Regions from separate parts of the Pseudarthrobacter xylosi genome, predicted to be linked through region 1. Evidence: riboswitches for the same ligand, from Rfam matches in the RefSeq annotation. Region 1 holds a riboswitch; the other holds the start of a gene.
What was found. A riboswitch is a leader RNA that binds a small molecule or an ion and turns the genes downstream of it on or off. The one in region 1 is predicted to bind cyclic di-AMP.
Positions count from the first base shown of each region.

Region 2: another riboswitch for cyclic di-AMP. It lies ahead of ACZY1F_RS21150 (aggregation-promoting factor C-terminal-like domain-containing protein); the one in region 1 lies ahead of ACZY1F_RS04315 (M23 family metallopeptidase).

Region 1 is NZ_JBVAYT010000002.1:53,733-61,111, forward strand. It holds gene ACZY1F_RS04300 (MFS transporter) at 1-476, shown strand, start outside; gene serC (phosphoserine transaminase) at 561-1,691, opposite strand; gene ACZY1F_RS04310 (iron-dependent transcriptional repressor DtxR) at 1,967-2,662, shown strand; cyclic di-AMP (ydaO/yuaA leader) riboswitch at 2,802-3,036, shown strand; gene ACZY1F_RS04315 (M23 family metallopeptidase) at 3,040-3,864, shown strand; cyclic di-AMP (ydaO/yuaA leader) riboswitch at 4,013-4,175, shown strand; gene ACZY1F_RS04320 (C40 family peptidase) at 4,246-4,917, shown strand; gene ACZY1F_RS04325 (NlpC/P60 family protein) at 5,051-5,803, shown strand; gene ACZY1F_RS04330 (HNH endonuclease) at 6,039-6,539, shown strand; gene mobA (molybdenum cofactor guanylyltransferase) at 6,635-7,357, shown strand; gene ACZY1F_RS04340 (DUF6457 domain-containing protein) at 7,354-7,379, shown strand, end outside.
Region 2 is NZ_JBVAYT010000020.1:900-8,278, reverse strand. It holds gene ACZY1F_RS21175 (LysR family transcriptional regulator) at 1-730, shown strand, start outside; gene ACZY1F_RS21170 (SixA phosphatase family protein) at 708-1,235, opposite strand; gene ACZY1F_RS21165 (winged helix-turn-helix domain-containing protein) at 1,489-2,355, opposite strand; gene ACZY1F_RS21160 (response regulator transcription factor) at 2,962-3,702, shown strand; gene ACZY1F_RS21155 (sensor histidine kinase) at 3,710-5,263, shown strand; cyclic di-AMP (ydaO/yuaA leader) riboswitch at 5,364-5,516, shown strand; gene ACZY1F_RS21150 (aggregation-promoting factor C-terminal-like domain-containing protein) at 5,522-6,274, shown strand; gene ACZY1F_RS21145 (DUF1905 domain-containing protein) at 6,345-6,788, shown strand; gene ACZY1F_RS21140 (HAD-IA family hydrolase) at 6,769-7,379, opposite strand, start outside.

The DNA of each region.
Region 1 (7,379 bases):
TCTTCGGCGCGGCGGCTGCCTTTGGCGTGACGGCGGGGCTGGCCGCGCTTGCCCCGAACTACTTCTGGTTCGGCGTCGCGCTGGTGCCGGTGGGACTGTTCGCGATCACTATGATGACCAGCGCCAACGGCTACGTCCAGACCACCACCGATCCCGTCATGCGGGGCAGGGTCATGGCCCTGTACATGGCCATCTTTATGGGCGGTACCCCCATCGGCGCGCCGTTGGTGGGATGGGTGGCCAACGTCGCCGGCCCCCGGTGGTCGCTTTCGGTGGCGGCCGCCTCCGGGATCATCGCCGCCGTGATCGGAATGATCTGGATCATCCGCGCCCAGCAGCTCCGGCTCACCTTCAACCGGCGCGCCCGCGGCCTGAGGTACTTCGGCGTCGTGTCGCATCTGGGCGTCCAACAACCGGGGGACAACGCAGACGGCGCCGCCCGGGATGAAAACCCGGACGACGCCGTCGGACGCTGACACGCTCACGTCACCACAAAACAGCGCGAACGTACACTTGGGGCCCCGGTTCTTGGGCCCCAAGTGTACGTTCGCGCGGTAAAGCTACTTGCGCAGTTCGCCCACCACGAATTCGATGCTTGCCAGCAGTGCGGAGACGTCGGCCGGCTCGATGGCCACAAACGTGGCGATCCGGAGCTGGTTGCGGCCCAGCTTCCGGTACGGCTCGGTGTCCACGATTCCGTTGGCGCGCAGCACCTTGGCGATCGCGGCGGCGTCGATCGAGTCGTCGAAGTCGATGGTGGCGATGACGTTGGAACGGTCCTCCGCCTTGGCCACAAACGGGGTGGCGTACTCGGAGGCCTCCGCCCAGGCGTAGATCCGGCCAGCGGAGTCAGCGGTGCGGGCGGACGCGAAGTCCAGGCCGCCGTTGGAGTTCAGCCAATGCACCTGCGCGTCGAGGGTCACCAGGGTGGAGAGCGACGGCGTGTTGTAGGTCTGGTTCAGTTTGGAGTTGTCGATGGCGGTCTGGAGATCCAGGAAGTCCGGGATCCAGCGGCCGCTGGCCTTGATCCTCGCGGCGCGTTCCAGCGCGGCGGGGGAGAAGAGGCCCAGCCACAGCCCGCCGTCGGACGCGAAGTTCTTCTGCGGGGCGAAATAGTAGACATCGGCCTCGGAGACGTCCACGTCCAGGCCGCCGGCTGCTGAGGTGGCGTCCACCAGGACCAGGGAATCGGCGTCGGCGCCCGCAACGCGCTTGACCGGAGCCGCGACGCCGGTGGAGGTTTCGTTCTGCGGCCAGGCGTAGACATCCACGCCTGCCTCGGCGGCCGATACCGGGCGGGTGCCGGGCTCGGACTTGATGATGGAGGAGGCGTCCAGGAACGGGGCCTTGTTGGTGGCTGAGGCGAACTTGGAGCCGAACTCGCCGAAGGACAGGTGCTGGGCCTTCTTCTCCACCAGGCCGAAGCTGGCGACGTCCCAGAAAGCCGTGGAGCCGCCGACGCCGAGGACCACTTCGTAGCCTTCGGGGGCGCGGAAGAACTGGCTGAGGCCTTCGCGGACGGAGCCTACGAGGTTCTTGACGGGAGCCTGACGGTGGGAGGTCCCCAGGATGGTCTTGGACGCCGCTGAGAGCGCCTCGAGCTGCTCCGGCCGGACCTTGGACGGGCCTGCGCCGAACCGTCCATCCTTTGGCAGGAGGTCGGCAGGAATAGTGATGCTGGTTTCGCTCACGGGGGCTCCAATTTCGGCATGGACGTCGCTCACGTCCGGACGGTGGGGTGGCCGGTAGTCGGCAGTGACTGGATAAGGACCTCCTTTATTCTGCCTGAACCCTTGATTGGGCGGGAACTGGCGCCGTCATAGTCCGGCCAATGAGACCGTTTCTTCCTGCCCGTGATTATCCAGACAAATTCAAAATAGGCTAAGCTTTTTAGCGGACCTCGCCGCTGAGCGGGACGCGATACGGTGGGACAACGCAAGGTACTGCGCTCGAGGAGCTGAGCTGGATGACGGATCTGATCGATACTACGGAGATGTATCTTCGGACCATTTTGGAGCTTGAAGAAGAGAACATCGTTGCTCTTCGCGCACGCATCGCCGAACGGCTGCGGCATTCCGGCCCCACGGTGTCCCAAACCATCGGCCGGATGGAGCGCGACGGACTGGTAGTGGTCTCCGGAGACCGCCATCTGGAGCTGACCGAAGCCGGGCGGAAACGCGCCACGGAAGTGATGCGCAAGCACAGGCTGGCCGAACGGCTCCTTGCGGATGTGATTGGCCTGGACTGGGCCTACGTCCACGATGAAGCGTGCCGCTGGGAGCACGTGATGAGTGAACGCGTTGAGCAGCGCATCTACGAATTGCTCAACCACCCCACCGAGTCGCCCTACGGCAACCCCATCCCCGGGCTGGCCGCACTGGGCGGGCCGGCGTCCGCGCTGCCTGACGCCGCTGTGATTAATCTCCTGGATGCGATGCAGGGCTACGGGCCGGCGTCGAACGTGACGGTCAGCCGGTTGGCCGAGCCCATCCAGGTGGAACCTGAGCTGCTGGTCCAGCTGGACGAGGGCGGAATCAGGCCAGGTGCCTCGGTGTCCCTGGAACGCGTGGGGGAGTACATCTCCGTGCGGGTTCCGGGCATAGAAGGGGCGCTCGAGCTGCCCCCGGAAGTGGCATCGCACGTCTTCGTTTCCGTCCGCTGACGGGACGGCGGTCCCCCCGCGTGGGGCCGCGGGATAGCGCAATGACGACTCGTTCCGCAAAGATAACGGAATTGTTACTGTCCAACTTAATCACCTATAGTTGAAACTCAGCGTCGATACAAAAGCGTTACCTGATCCGAAGCCGAGCTCTGCCAGCGGATCAGGTGCACGAGTCACCAACTGGCAGAGGCGGGGGAACCACAACCGGCAGTCGCGAGACTGCCTTGGGGTGAAGTCCGTCAGCAGCAAGCCTCTTCCAGCGAAGGATCCTCACGGGATATCTCTGCGCCAAGTGCTTGTCACGGCGGACCGGGTCTTTGAACTCTCTGACCCGAATCCGACAGCTAACTTCGCAGGCTACCCAGAGAGGAACATTCTTGACCACGCAATACTCCAGGGGCCGCCGTCGCGCGGCGGGTCCCGCTTCGGCGCCCAGAGTGGCCGAGGATTTCACCGCGGAAAGGCCCCGCGACCCACAGCGGGAAGCACGCCGCCGCCGGGGACCCTTCCGGCAGATGACGGATTTCGCCGCTGCCAGTGGCCTCGGCCAGAAGGCCGGCATCGCCTTGGCAGCAACAGGCCTGGCTCTCACGGTGACGGTTCCCGTGACCGGCCCCGTGATGGCCACCCCGGCGCCCGGCCAGCCGGCGTCGTCCGTTTCCGCCGCCCCGCAGCCCGAAGTTACCGCCGAAGCCGCCGCCCAAATTGACTTCAGCCGCTCATCAGTGGTTACCCAGGGTGATCCCGACGGCAAGCTGAAGCAGCTGCTGAGCGCCCAGTCCGCGGGATCCATTACCCGCGCCGCCTCGGCCGGAAGCCTGGGCTCGCCGCTGGCCCAGCTGGTTACGGCCTCACCCTTCGGATTCCGGGTCAGCCCCATCACCGGCGGCACCGGCGACTTCCACCGTGGCCAGGATTACGTGGCACAGTGCGGAACCTCCGTCATGGCCGCTGCCAGCGGCACCGTGACCTTCGTCGGCTGGCACCAGTATGGTGGCGGCAACCGCGTGGTGGTGGATCATGGCAACGGCCTTGAAACCACGTACAACCACCTCTCGTCCGCCAGCGTCAAGGTAGGCCAGACGGTCAGCCGCGGCGACGTAATTGCCCTCAGTGGCACCACGGGCGCGTCCACGGGCTGCCACCTCCACTTCGAGGTCCAGATCAACGGCGAAGTCGTCGACCCCACCGGCTGGCTCTGACTCAAATGATGGCAAACTCTCGGATCGCAGCGACGTGCCGTGACCTGAATGTGACATTGGCCAGGAACTCCTGTAACGTCTAAAGCGCGTCAACTTTTCCGAAGTTGACGTTCTTGAGTGGATTGCCTAGCTCTGCCACCGCTCAAGGTCCGTTCGCATGACATCGTCTGGCAGGGGCGGGGGAACCAATTTTGGTCTTCGATTCTGAAGGCCTTGGGGTTAAGTCGCAAAGCTTCCACTGTGAAGCAGCGTGGCCGGGTGACTCCCATCCGAATCCGACAGCTCACCTCGTAGGCATTGGGAGAGGCTACCTTCGTGTCTTCACGCCATAATTCTGCGCGCCACCGCGCACAACCGGTTCGCACCAACCCCTTGGACTCCGTGTCCAAGGCAGTCAGTGCTAATGCCGGGACCGTAGGTCGCCAGGCTGCCGTTATCGCAGCTGCATCAGGTCTGATCCTGAGCATGGGGCTTCCGGCCAACGCCGCGGATACCACCGCCGGCGTTTCCGCCTCTACCGAGTCCGGTTCCGCGCAGACGGCACTCGCCGTAACTGCGGCGCCCACGGCTACCGTTTCCTTCGAGCGCCCCGTGATCAAGACCACGCCGGCACCGAAGGTTGAGACGGTTCGTGCGCAGTCCACGGCCTCCGAAACCGGGGCTCAGGGTGCTGCCGCAACCGAGGCCGCGGCCTCCAAGCTCGCTGACACTGTCTCCTCCGCTGCCGCTTCGGGTCTGGCAGCACTTGCCTACACCGGTATCGGCCACCCCTACGTTTGGGGCGGCACCACTCCCAATGGCTGGGACTGCTCAGGCTTTACGCAGTGGGTCTACGCCCAGGCCGGCATCAGCATTCCCCGCACCAATGCCTGGACAGCCATGCGGCCCACCGCCACACCGGCTCCCGGTGACCTGGTCATGCAGAATGGCGGCGCCCACGTTGGCATTTACGTCGGCAACGGCATGATGATCAGCGCACTTAACCCGTCACAGGGCACGCTGCTGCACTCCGTGGCCTCCACAGGCGGCGGATCCTTCTACACCATGAAGTAGAAGAACCGCACTTCGCTGGAAACTTTTCGCTAAATCCCCGTTCGGGGCGTGCCGGCGTACCCCCAAGATGCCGGCGCGTCCAAAGCCCTCGTGCTGCCCACGCGGTCCTGAGGAAAACGAAAGAGAGAAATTAATGACTACACGTGCAACTGTTGCACGGCACCGCGCCGAGGTCGCCAAGACCAACTCGCTGGCTGTCATTGCCAAGGCTGTCGGCGACAACGCCGGCGGCATGGGCCGTCAGGCCGCGGTTATCGCTGCCGCTTCCGGCCTTGTCCTGACCAGTGGTATCGCTGCGAACGCGGCAGACACCGGAGTGCAGCACGAAGGTGCTTCCGCTTCGAACCTTGAGGTTGAGGTTTCGGCCCCGGCCATTATTTCCGCTGCTTCCACCATTGCCATCTCCTACGAGAAGCCGGCCGTGACCACCACTCCGGCTCCGGTTGAGGCTCCCGAGCCGGTTGTTGAAGCTCCGGCTCCAGCTCCGGCCAAGGCCGCGGCCACTATCAAGGTAGCGTCGGCAACCCCTGCCGCTCCCTCGGCTCCCGTCGCTGCCAGCGGCAAGGGTGCTGCCATCCTGTCCGCTGCGTACGCGCAGCTCGGCGTCAGCCAGGACTGCACCATGCTGGTGACCAACGCCCTGGCCGCCGTGGGCATCAACTACCACGGCTGGCCCGCCGGCTACCTGTCCCTGGGTAAGACCGTGAGCGCCGCCGAGGCCCAGCCCGGCGACCTGATCTACTACGCAGACGGCGGCGCGGGCATGGCCCACATTGCCGTGTACGCGGGCAACGGCCAGGCAGTCCACGGCGGTTACAACGGCAACCAGACCGTTGTATTCAGCGCCAATGTTGGTTCAGGACCGGTTTTCATCCGCGTGTCCTAGCAGCTGCTTGAGTGTTCAAAGGACCCCCGCCTCACGGCGGGGGTCCTTTGCTGTCTGCGGGCTGTCGCACAAATCCGGACGGGCGGCCAGGCCCGACACGGGATCCCGGATACTTCCGGATTAGTTGATCCCGGGATTCTTTGTTTACTCTTGTGGTGTCGATCCATAGCCCGGATATGCCGGGGGCAGCCGGCCCTCGTGCCCCTGACGGGTGCGGCCACAAAGAGGTACGTGCATGCGCACTCTCGTTCTGAATGCTGGATATGAACCGCTGGCGGTAGTCACCTTCCGCCGGGCGCTGGTGCTTGTGCTCACGGGCAAGGCCAGCGTTATTGCCGAAGGCGATGACCCTGTGGTGGGGCCCCAGGAGATTATGGGCCGCCCGTCCGTGATACTCCTGAACCGCTACATCCGCCCCAGATACAACCAGAGCACCGCTGTCAGCCGCCGCGGCGTCCTGCGGCGGGACGGCCACCGCTGCGCTTATTGCGGCAAAGGGGCCCACACAATCGACCATGTCCAGCCCAAATCACGTGGCGGCGCCGACTCCTGGGAAAACCTGGTGGCCGCGTGCCTCCGCTGCAACAACAGCAAGGGCGATCACACCCCGGCTGAAATGGGCTGGAAGCTCAGGTTTGTCCCGGAACCGCCGCACGGCACCATCTGGCAGATCAAGGAACTTGAGAAGCCAACGCCGGCCTGGGATCCATTCCTGCTGCCGGAACGGGCTGCCTGATTTCGCGCCGCTGCTTCAGCCCCGCGCAGCATCCCGGCCCCGAGCAGTATTGCAGCCCCGAGCAGTATTCCGGCCTGCACGGTTAAGCTGGGTGGGTGGACGCTGACCCCCTCGAATTCGATGCCGTCATCCTCGCCGGCGGCCGTTCGTCGCGGCTCGGTGGCGTGCCCAAACAGAGCCTGACGTACGACGGCGACTCCCTGTTGCGCCGCTCGGTGGCCGCTGCCGGGGGTGCCGGAGCCGCCGTAGTGGTCGGGCCGGATATCCCGGAAGTGCCTGGCGGGGAGGTCCCGGCCGGGTTTCTGCGCTGCCGCGAGGACCCTCCGTTCAGCGGCCCCGCGGCTGCCATTGCGGCCGGGCTCGCGGCACTGGCCGCTGCGGGCGGCAGCCGTCCCGGGCTGACGCTGGTGCTGGCCTGCGATATGCCCAACGTAGGGCAGGCGGTGGCGGCGCTGAAGGCTGCGTTGCGTTCACGAGGGCCCGGCGCAGGACCTGCCGCAGGCAGTCCTGCGGGCCTGGAACCGGACGGCGTGGTGGCCGTCTCGGAGGATGGCCGCCGCCAGCCGCTCATTGGTTTTTATAGCACAGCCGCGCTACAACGTTCCGTGGCAGAACTGGAAAGCACAGGACGCTTAATCAACGGGTCGGTGAGGGCACTCCTTGCTAGTCTGGACGTGCAGCTTGTCGCCGTTCCGGCCGGCTCCACGGCAGACGTGGATACCTGGGACGATGCCGCCGCACTTGGAGTGGCCGGTCCGGATCCCCTGAGCGGGCTCCGGGGCAACACGGCCGCGAACGATTTGGGAGGCAGAGCGTGAAAAGCCAGGAAGAGACGCTGGA
Region 2 (7,379 bases), on a different contig from region 1:
AGCCTACGGCCGGCGCATCATGTCGGAGCTCGAGGAACTGGAATCCACCTTGTTGGCGGATCCGGCCAAACCTACCGGGCACCTCAAGGTTGTTTCCTTTTCCACCGCGTGCCGTGGCCTCCTGGGGCCAGTGCTGGGACGGCTGGCTTCTTCGGAAGCGGACCTGGACATCAGCGTGCTGGCCGAGGACCCTCGGGAAGCCGTGGCGCGGGTGGCCAACGGGGAGGCGGACCTCGGTGTGGTCCACAACTGGAACTCCGTCCCGCTGGTCATACCGGAGCACATGACGCTCGACTGGCTGTGCGAGGACGTTGCTGACGTCCTGGTGCACCGCGACCATCCGCTGGCCGGGCGCAGCCAGGTGGAACCGGCCGACCTCGTGGACGAACGGTGGATCAGCACGCCGCACGGCGCCATCTGCAACGAGGCGCTGCTGCGGATCTTCGCCGATCTAGGCCGGGTGCCGGACATCAGGGTCTACGATCCTGACTTCGCTACCCACATCGCCCTGGTGGAGCAGGGAGTCGTTGTGGCGCTGGTCCCCCGCCTCGGCCGGCCCGCACTGCCTGAAGACGTCGTGTGCCTGCCCGTGATCAACCCCACGCAGGTCAGGCAGGTGGGCATCGTGTACCGCCGGACCATGGCGGCCAGCCCCGGTATCCAGCACGTCGCCGGGCTGCTGCGCGAGGTCGCCGGAACGCGCGGGGTCAGTGGGCTCGCGGGACCTTGAACTTGGTCAGCCTGGCATCCTGCCCGTCCAGCTCGGCCCAGGGTTTTTCCGTTTCCAGCACCGTGAGTGCGCTGGTGGGGTAGCGCGTGGCGGCGTCCATGTAGGCGTCGTGGTTCGAGTCGCGTGAGGCAAGGTGCATGGCGAGGTCCTGGACGCCAGGCATGTGTGAGATGAGCATCAGGGTGGTGACGGTGTCAGGCACGTGGTTGACCACGGCGAGCATCCGCAGTGCAGAGGCGGCGTAGAGGCCGTCCTCAAGCTTCGGCGTCGGGGCCTTATCCCCCAGCTCGGAGCACACCCAGGTGCAGGTCTGGCGGGTGCGCAGCGCACTGGAACACAGGATGAAGTCCGGGAGGATGCCGTGCTTGACCAGCCACTTGCCGGCCAGGGGCGCCTCGCGGTGCCCCCGCTCCTCCAGCGGCCGCTCATGATCCGCCACACCGCCGGGCCAGTCGGCCTTGGCATGCCGCATGATCACCAGGCGTTTGATGTGGTGGTCGCTCATCCCCCAAGCCTAGCGCCCGTAACCTTCAGCCAGGGCGGCCGCTTCCGCTTTCGCGCGACGATCCCTCTGCGCCTGCGCTCGTACCTCACGCAACAACGGCGCTTTCGGGATATCCCGCTGCGCTGCAGCGTCCTTTCCAGCAACTTCCGCTTGAGGCGCCCGGCTCGTGGGTTCGTCTGCGGGGATGGCGTCCCGTGAAAGCTAAAGCGACCGCACCTCAGGGGTACGGCCGCTTTGGTGCGTCGCTGAAGGACTAGATCGAGTATTCCGGAGCAGCCCAGACAATAACTTCGGGGTGCTCGTAGAAGCGGTAGCCCTGGCCGCGGACGGTGCGGACGGTGTTGGCGAGGCGGCCCAGCTTCGAGCGGAGGCGGCGGATGTGGACGTCGATGGTGCGCTCGTTGGGGACTTCCTCGGCGTTGCGCCACAGGCCCTCGAGCAGCTCATCGCGGCCCACGGTGCGGGTACCGTTTTCGACCAGGTAGTTCAGGAGTTCGAATTCCTTGAAGGTCAGGTTCAGGGATTCGCCGTCAAGGTGGACTTCGCGGCGGGCAAGGTCGATCAGGACACCGGACGGGCGCGGATCCTGGGGCTGCTGCAGCCGGGCAGTCTCCGTGCGCTTCTGTGCGTTCACGGTGGGGTCACCAAAGGTGGAACGGACGACGTCGAGCGCGGAACCGGGGGTGCCGGCCGGGGCCACGGCCACCGCAGCGTAGCTTTCGGCACCGGTCACGAGTGACTGAGCGTAAGCGCGGATTTCCTGGGCAAGCTTGGCAATGGAGGTTCCGGCGGCCGCTGCGGTTTCCTCGTCGATGCCCATGTAGAGGACAAATCCACGGGCTACGGTGTCGTTGGCGACGGGCCGCACGGCGTTTGGCCCCGCGATAACCGGGGTGGGCGCGGTGAGCGGCGCGGCTTCGGCAGGCTGGACAGCACGGAGCTGGCCGTAGGAGTTGGGGTTGTAGCCCTGGGGCGCGTAGCCGGGGGCGGGAAAGCTGGCGCCTGGGGCTGCCGGGGCGAATGCCGGTCGAGCGCCGAAGCCTTGGCGGAGACCGGAAGCCTGGCCCGCCTTGCCTGCGTTACGGACGGAGATGTGGACGTATCCGGATGCAACTGACATGAATGCTTACCTCAATGTGAATGGCCGTCATCGCGGCTCGAATGCTGATTTCCCCGCAATGAGATCTGGGGAGGGCGCCCTACGCTGGGCTGGGGGCGAATGCCTAGGAACTCCGTGGGGTCTGAAGGTCAGGCGTGCATTCGACAACAGCGCATGTCGGCAGCAGCGGATGTGCTGGGCCAATATTCTGCGGCTGCAGGTGCTGTTGAGTTCTTGTTCACAATTCAAAGTGTGCAACGTAACAATAAGAACTTGCAAGTAACAATGGGTGCGTTGTTCCGCATAGTGAGACAGAATGCGGATTTGTGTGATAGATCACCATTCGGAAATGACGACAAATCGTAAGTTGTTGTCCGCTGAGGGTGTTCATAGGGCCCTGATCAACGAATAATCTTCGCTTATTCGTGGCGTTAAGCCCATTAGATTCACCGTGCCATGACTCGCCGAAATTGCTTGTGGCCTTTGGCCACCTGTCCAACGGAAAAGACGGCGGCCCGGCGCAAGCTCGGCATCCCGCCCGCCCACCCAGCTCGCTAGGCTGGCATTCACAGCGTGCGCACAGGAACCCCATAGCGCGGGCTAACCGAATGATCGGAGAGTTGTCCCATGGCCACTTCGCATTCCATGACCAACAACCTTCCGCAGCTGGCCCACCCGGACGGCTCCCCCATCCGCGCCCTGGTGGTAGACGACGAACCCAGCCTTTCCGAACTTATGAGCATGGGGCTGCGCATGGCCGGCTGGTCCGTTGCCGTCGCTTCGGATGGCCCGGAGGCCGTCAAGCTCGCCAAGGAGTTCCGCCCGGACGTCCTGGTGCTGGACGTGATGCTGCCAGGGTTCGACGGCGTTGAGCTGCTGGGCAGGATCCGCGCCTTCGCGCCGGAGGTACCTGCGCTGTTCCTGACTGCCAAGGACGCCGTTCAGGACAGGATCCTGGGCCTCGCGGCCGGCGGGGACGATTACGTGACCAAGCCGTTCAGCATGGAGGAGGTCCTGCTGCGCCTGCACCGCCTGGTCCAGCGCTCCGGCGTTGCCGCGATGGACACAGCGGAACTGGTGGTGGGCGATCTTGTCCTCAACATCGACACCCGCGAAGTGACCCGCGCGGGCGACGACCTTCAGCTAACGGCCACCCAGTTCGAGCTGCTCCGGTACCTTATGGAGAACCCCAAACGGGTGATCAGCAAGGCCCAGATCCTGGACCGCGTCTGGAACTACGACTTCGGCGGCCAGGCCAACATTGTGGAGCTCTACATCTCCTACCTGCGCAAGAAAGTGGATGCCGTGCACCCGCCCATGATCCATACCGTGCGGGGCGCCGGCTACGTCATCAAGCCGGCCGAGTAGCTGCTCCATGTCCTCGCCGCGAGCAACCCCAGCACCAGCCCGGAGCTGGCTGAAACCGGATACCTGGCATCTGCGTACGCGCCTGATCCTGTTGGCCATGGCCCTCCTGGTGGCCATCTGCGGCGCCGTGGGACTGTTCAGCTATGCCTCCATGGACTCCTTCCTCACCGGCCAGCTGGATGACCAGCTGAGCCAGGCCGCCAAGCGCTCGAACGATCCGGGCCGCCAGCCCTTGGGAGGATTCAACGGCAGGCCGGACCCGCTTGATTCCCGCGGGCAGAGCGTAGGAACGCTGAATGCGCGGATCCTGAACGGCCAGATCAACAGTGGCGGCTTCCTGGACTCGGGCATCACACGCCTGCCCCTCGACGCCGCAGACAAGCAGACCCTGCTGGCACTGGCGCGGAACGGCGTCCCTGCGAACCGCTCGCTGTCCAACGGGGATTACCGGATTGTGGCCGTGGAAACCGGCTACGGCGATGTCCTCGTCACGGGCCTTCCGCTGGCCGCCAAGGAAAGCACCCTGGCATCGCTGGTATGGACGTTTGTATTCGTTTCCCTTGGCGGCCTGGCGCTGATCGGGCTGGCAGGAACCGTGCTCATCCGGCGCACCATGAAACCGTTGGAGCAGCTTTCCGAGGTGGCAACCCGGGTGGCCCGGCTCCCGCTGGATGCCGGCGAGGTGGCACTCGCGGTGCGCGTCCCGCCGTCGAACTCCAACCCCGGAACCGAAGTGGGCAGCGTAGGACACGCCCTCAACCTGATGCTGGACAACGTGGCCAGTGCCCTCGAGGCGCGGCAGCGGAGCGAGACCAAGGTGCGGCAGTTCGTTGCCGACGCTTCCCATGAACTGCGCACCCCGCTGACCGCCATCCGCGGGTATACGGAGCTGATGCGGATGACCGAGGACTTCACGCCGGACGGGCGGAAGTCCCTGGCCCGCGTCCAGAGCCAGTCCGAACGTATGACCACCCTGGTGGAGGATCTGCTGCTACTGGCCCGGCTCGATGAGGGACAGCCCCTTAAGCTCAGCGAAGTTGATCTCACCCAACTCGTGATCGAAACCGTCAGTGACGAGAAAGTCATAGCCCCGGACCACCGCTGGCGCCTTGAACTGCCCGACGAACCGCTTGCCGTCAACGGTGATGCCTCCCAACTGCGTCAGGTGCTGGTCAACCTGCTCTCCAACGCGCGCAAACACACGCCGCCCGGGACCACCGTGGTCACCGCTGTCACGAAGTCTGCAGATGGGGGCTCTGCAGTGACCGTAACGGACGACGGCGGCGGCATCCCTGCGGAGTTCGTGGACCACGTTTTCTCCCGGTTTGCCCGCGCAGACGCGGCCCGCAAGGGAACGGCACCGGCCGTGGGCGCCGGGGCATCGGAGGGCACCAGCGGCCTGGGCCTGTCCATTGTCCAGTCCATCATGGAGGCCCACGGCGGGAGCGTGGCAGTGGCCTCGCGGGCCGGGCGGACAGAGTTCACCTTACTTTTTCCTGCTGGCGCCATGGTGCACCTAACCGAAGCCCGAGCGCAGCAAGGCGACACACCGTCTTCGTGATTCCTGTTACCAAAATGTGACTTAAGCGTCCAGCTCCTGTAGCGTCGAACAAGTGCGGATCCCGTTTGGGCCGCATATCCGGATGACGCCAAGCTCTGCCACTTCCCGGATTCCGTCTTCAGAGGCAGAGGCGGGGGACCCACCGTCCCGGGCACCAAGTGCCCTTTGGGGTTAAGCCAACACGTGATTGTGCCGTGTGGCCGGATGCCCTCATCCGAACCCGACAGCTAACTCCGCAGGTGTGAGAGGCGATCCATCATGTCTGAATTCAAGGTAGAAACACGCCCGCAGGGCGATACAAAGTCCGCCAGCCACCGCAAGCAGACCCGTATCGGTGCAGCTATGTCCCCACTGTCCAAGGCGGCCCGGATTCCCTCCGTGGGCCAGCGCGCCGCGGCATTGGCGACGGCGTGCGCCCTGCTGGTCGGAGTCACCGCCGCGGCACACGCTTCCGAGTCCGCTTCACTTGCGGCCAGCGTGGACCAGGCCGCCGAAGACGCCAGCGCCCAGTCGAAGCTGAGCATCCAAGCAGCCGAGATTCAGGCTCCGGCCACCCCAGAGGCTGCGCCGGCCGAGATCAACGTCGCGCCCCAGGCTGCCGAACCGGCGCCTGCGCAGGCCCCCGCCCCGGAGGTCGCTCCGGAGGCTGCACCGGCGCCGGCACCGGCTCCCGAACCTGTACCCGCTCCCGTTGTGGCCGTCAACGATCCCGCAGGAGCCCAGGCCTACGCCGCCGGGCAGCTGGCGACCTACGGCTGGTCCGCTGACCAGATGCAGTGCCTGCAGACGCTGTGGACCAAGGAATCCGAATGGACCACCACGGCCACCAATGCCAGCAGCGGCGCATACGGAATCGTCCAGTCATTGCCCGCTGAGAAGATGGCCAGCTCCGGCGGGGACTACCTCACCAACTACCGCACGCAGATCAACTGGGGCTTGAACTACATCCAGGAGCGCTACCAGTCACCGTGCGGCGCGCTGAACTTCCACCTGTCGCACAACTGGTACTAGGAGGCCGACTCCGCCTTACCCGGACTCCCCTGCGCCTGATTCCCGGCGCCAGGGCTGCCATACTTGGGCCATGAAAATCACCACCACCATCCTGGGCAGCGGCAACAAGGCGGGAATCGAAGTTCCCGAGGAGGTCATCTCGGCTCTCGGCGCGGGCAAGCGTCCGCCGGTGGTGGTGACCATCAACGGCAAGAGCTACCGGAGCAGCATTGCGGTCATGGGCGGACAGAACCTGATCGGGGTGAGCACCGCCAACCGGGAATTCACCGGAGTTGCCGCCGGCGACACCATCGAGGTGGACGTGGAACTGGACACCCAGCCGCGCATCATCGAGGTCCCCGACGATCTGGCCGCAGCCCTGGCTGCCGAACCCGAAGCGCAGGCTTTTTACGCCACGCTGAACTACAGCACGCAGCGCCGGTACGTGGAGCCAATCGGAGATGCCAAGTCGGACGAAACCCGGGCCAGGCGGATCACGAAGATGGTCGCCGACCTCAAAGCCGGAAAGAAATGATCGGCCGTCCCCCGGCGTTCCGTTCCACGGAGACAGTCACTCCACGGTAGTCCGGGATGTGGAGCACTCCTGCCGGCAATACGCCCGTATTGGGACCCACGGCCACCGTGCGGATCCCCGCGGCAACCCCTGCCGCAATTCCGGCGGGTGCATCCTCGAACACCACGGCGTCCTCCGGCTGCACGCCCAGCAGTCCGGCTGCCTTCAGATACCCTTCCGGGTCCGGTTTGCCCTGCGTGACCAGTTCCGCCGTCACGGCCTTGGCTGGCATGGCGAGTCCCGCGGCGTCCATGCGGATGTCCGCGAGGGTCCTGTCCGCTGAGGTCACCAGCGCCACTGCCTCGGCCGGGAGGCTGCGAAGCAGCTCGGCAGCCCCCGGCAACGCGACAATACCGGCAGTCCGCACCCGTTCCATGGCACCGAGTTCGGCAGTGAGCGCCACAACGTCGGCTCCGGCCGGCGCGAAGCGTCGGACGGTATCCGCAGCCTGGATGCCGTGCGAAGTGCGCAGGATCTCGGCGATGTCCAGGCCGTACCGGGCAGCGAATTCTCCCCATACCTCTTCGACCACTGCCGTGGAGTCCACCAAGG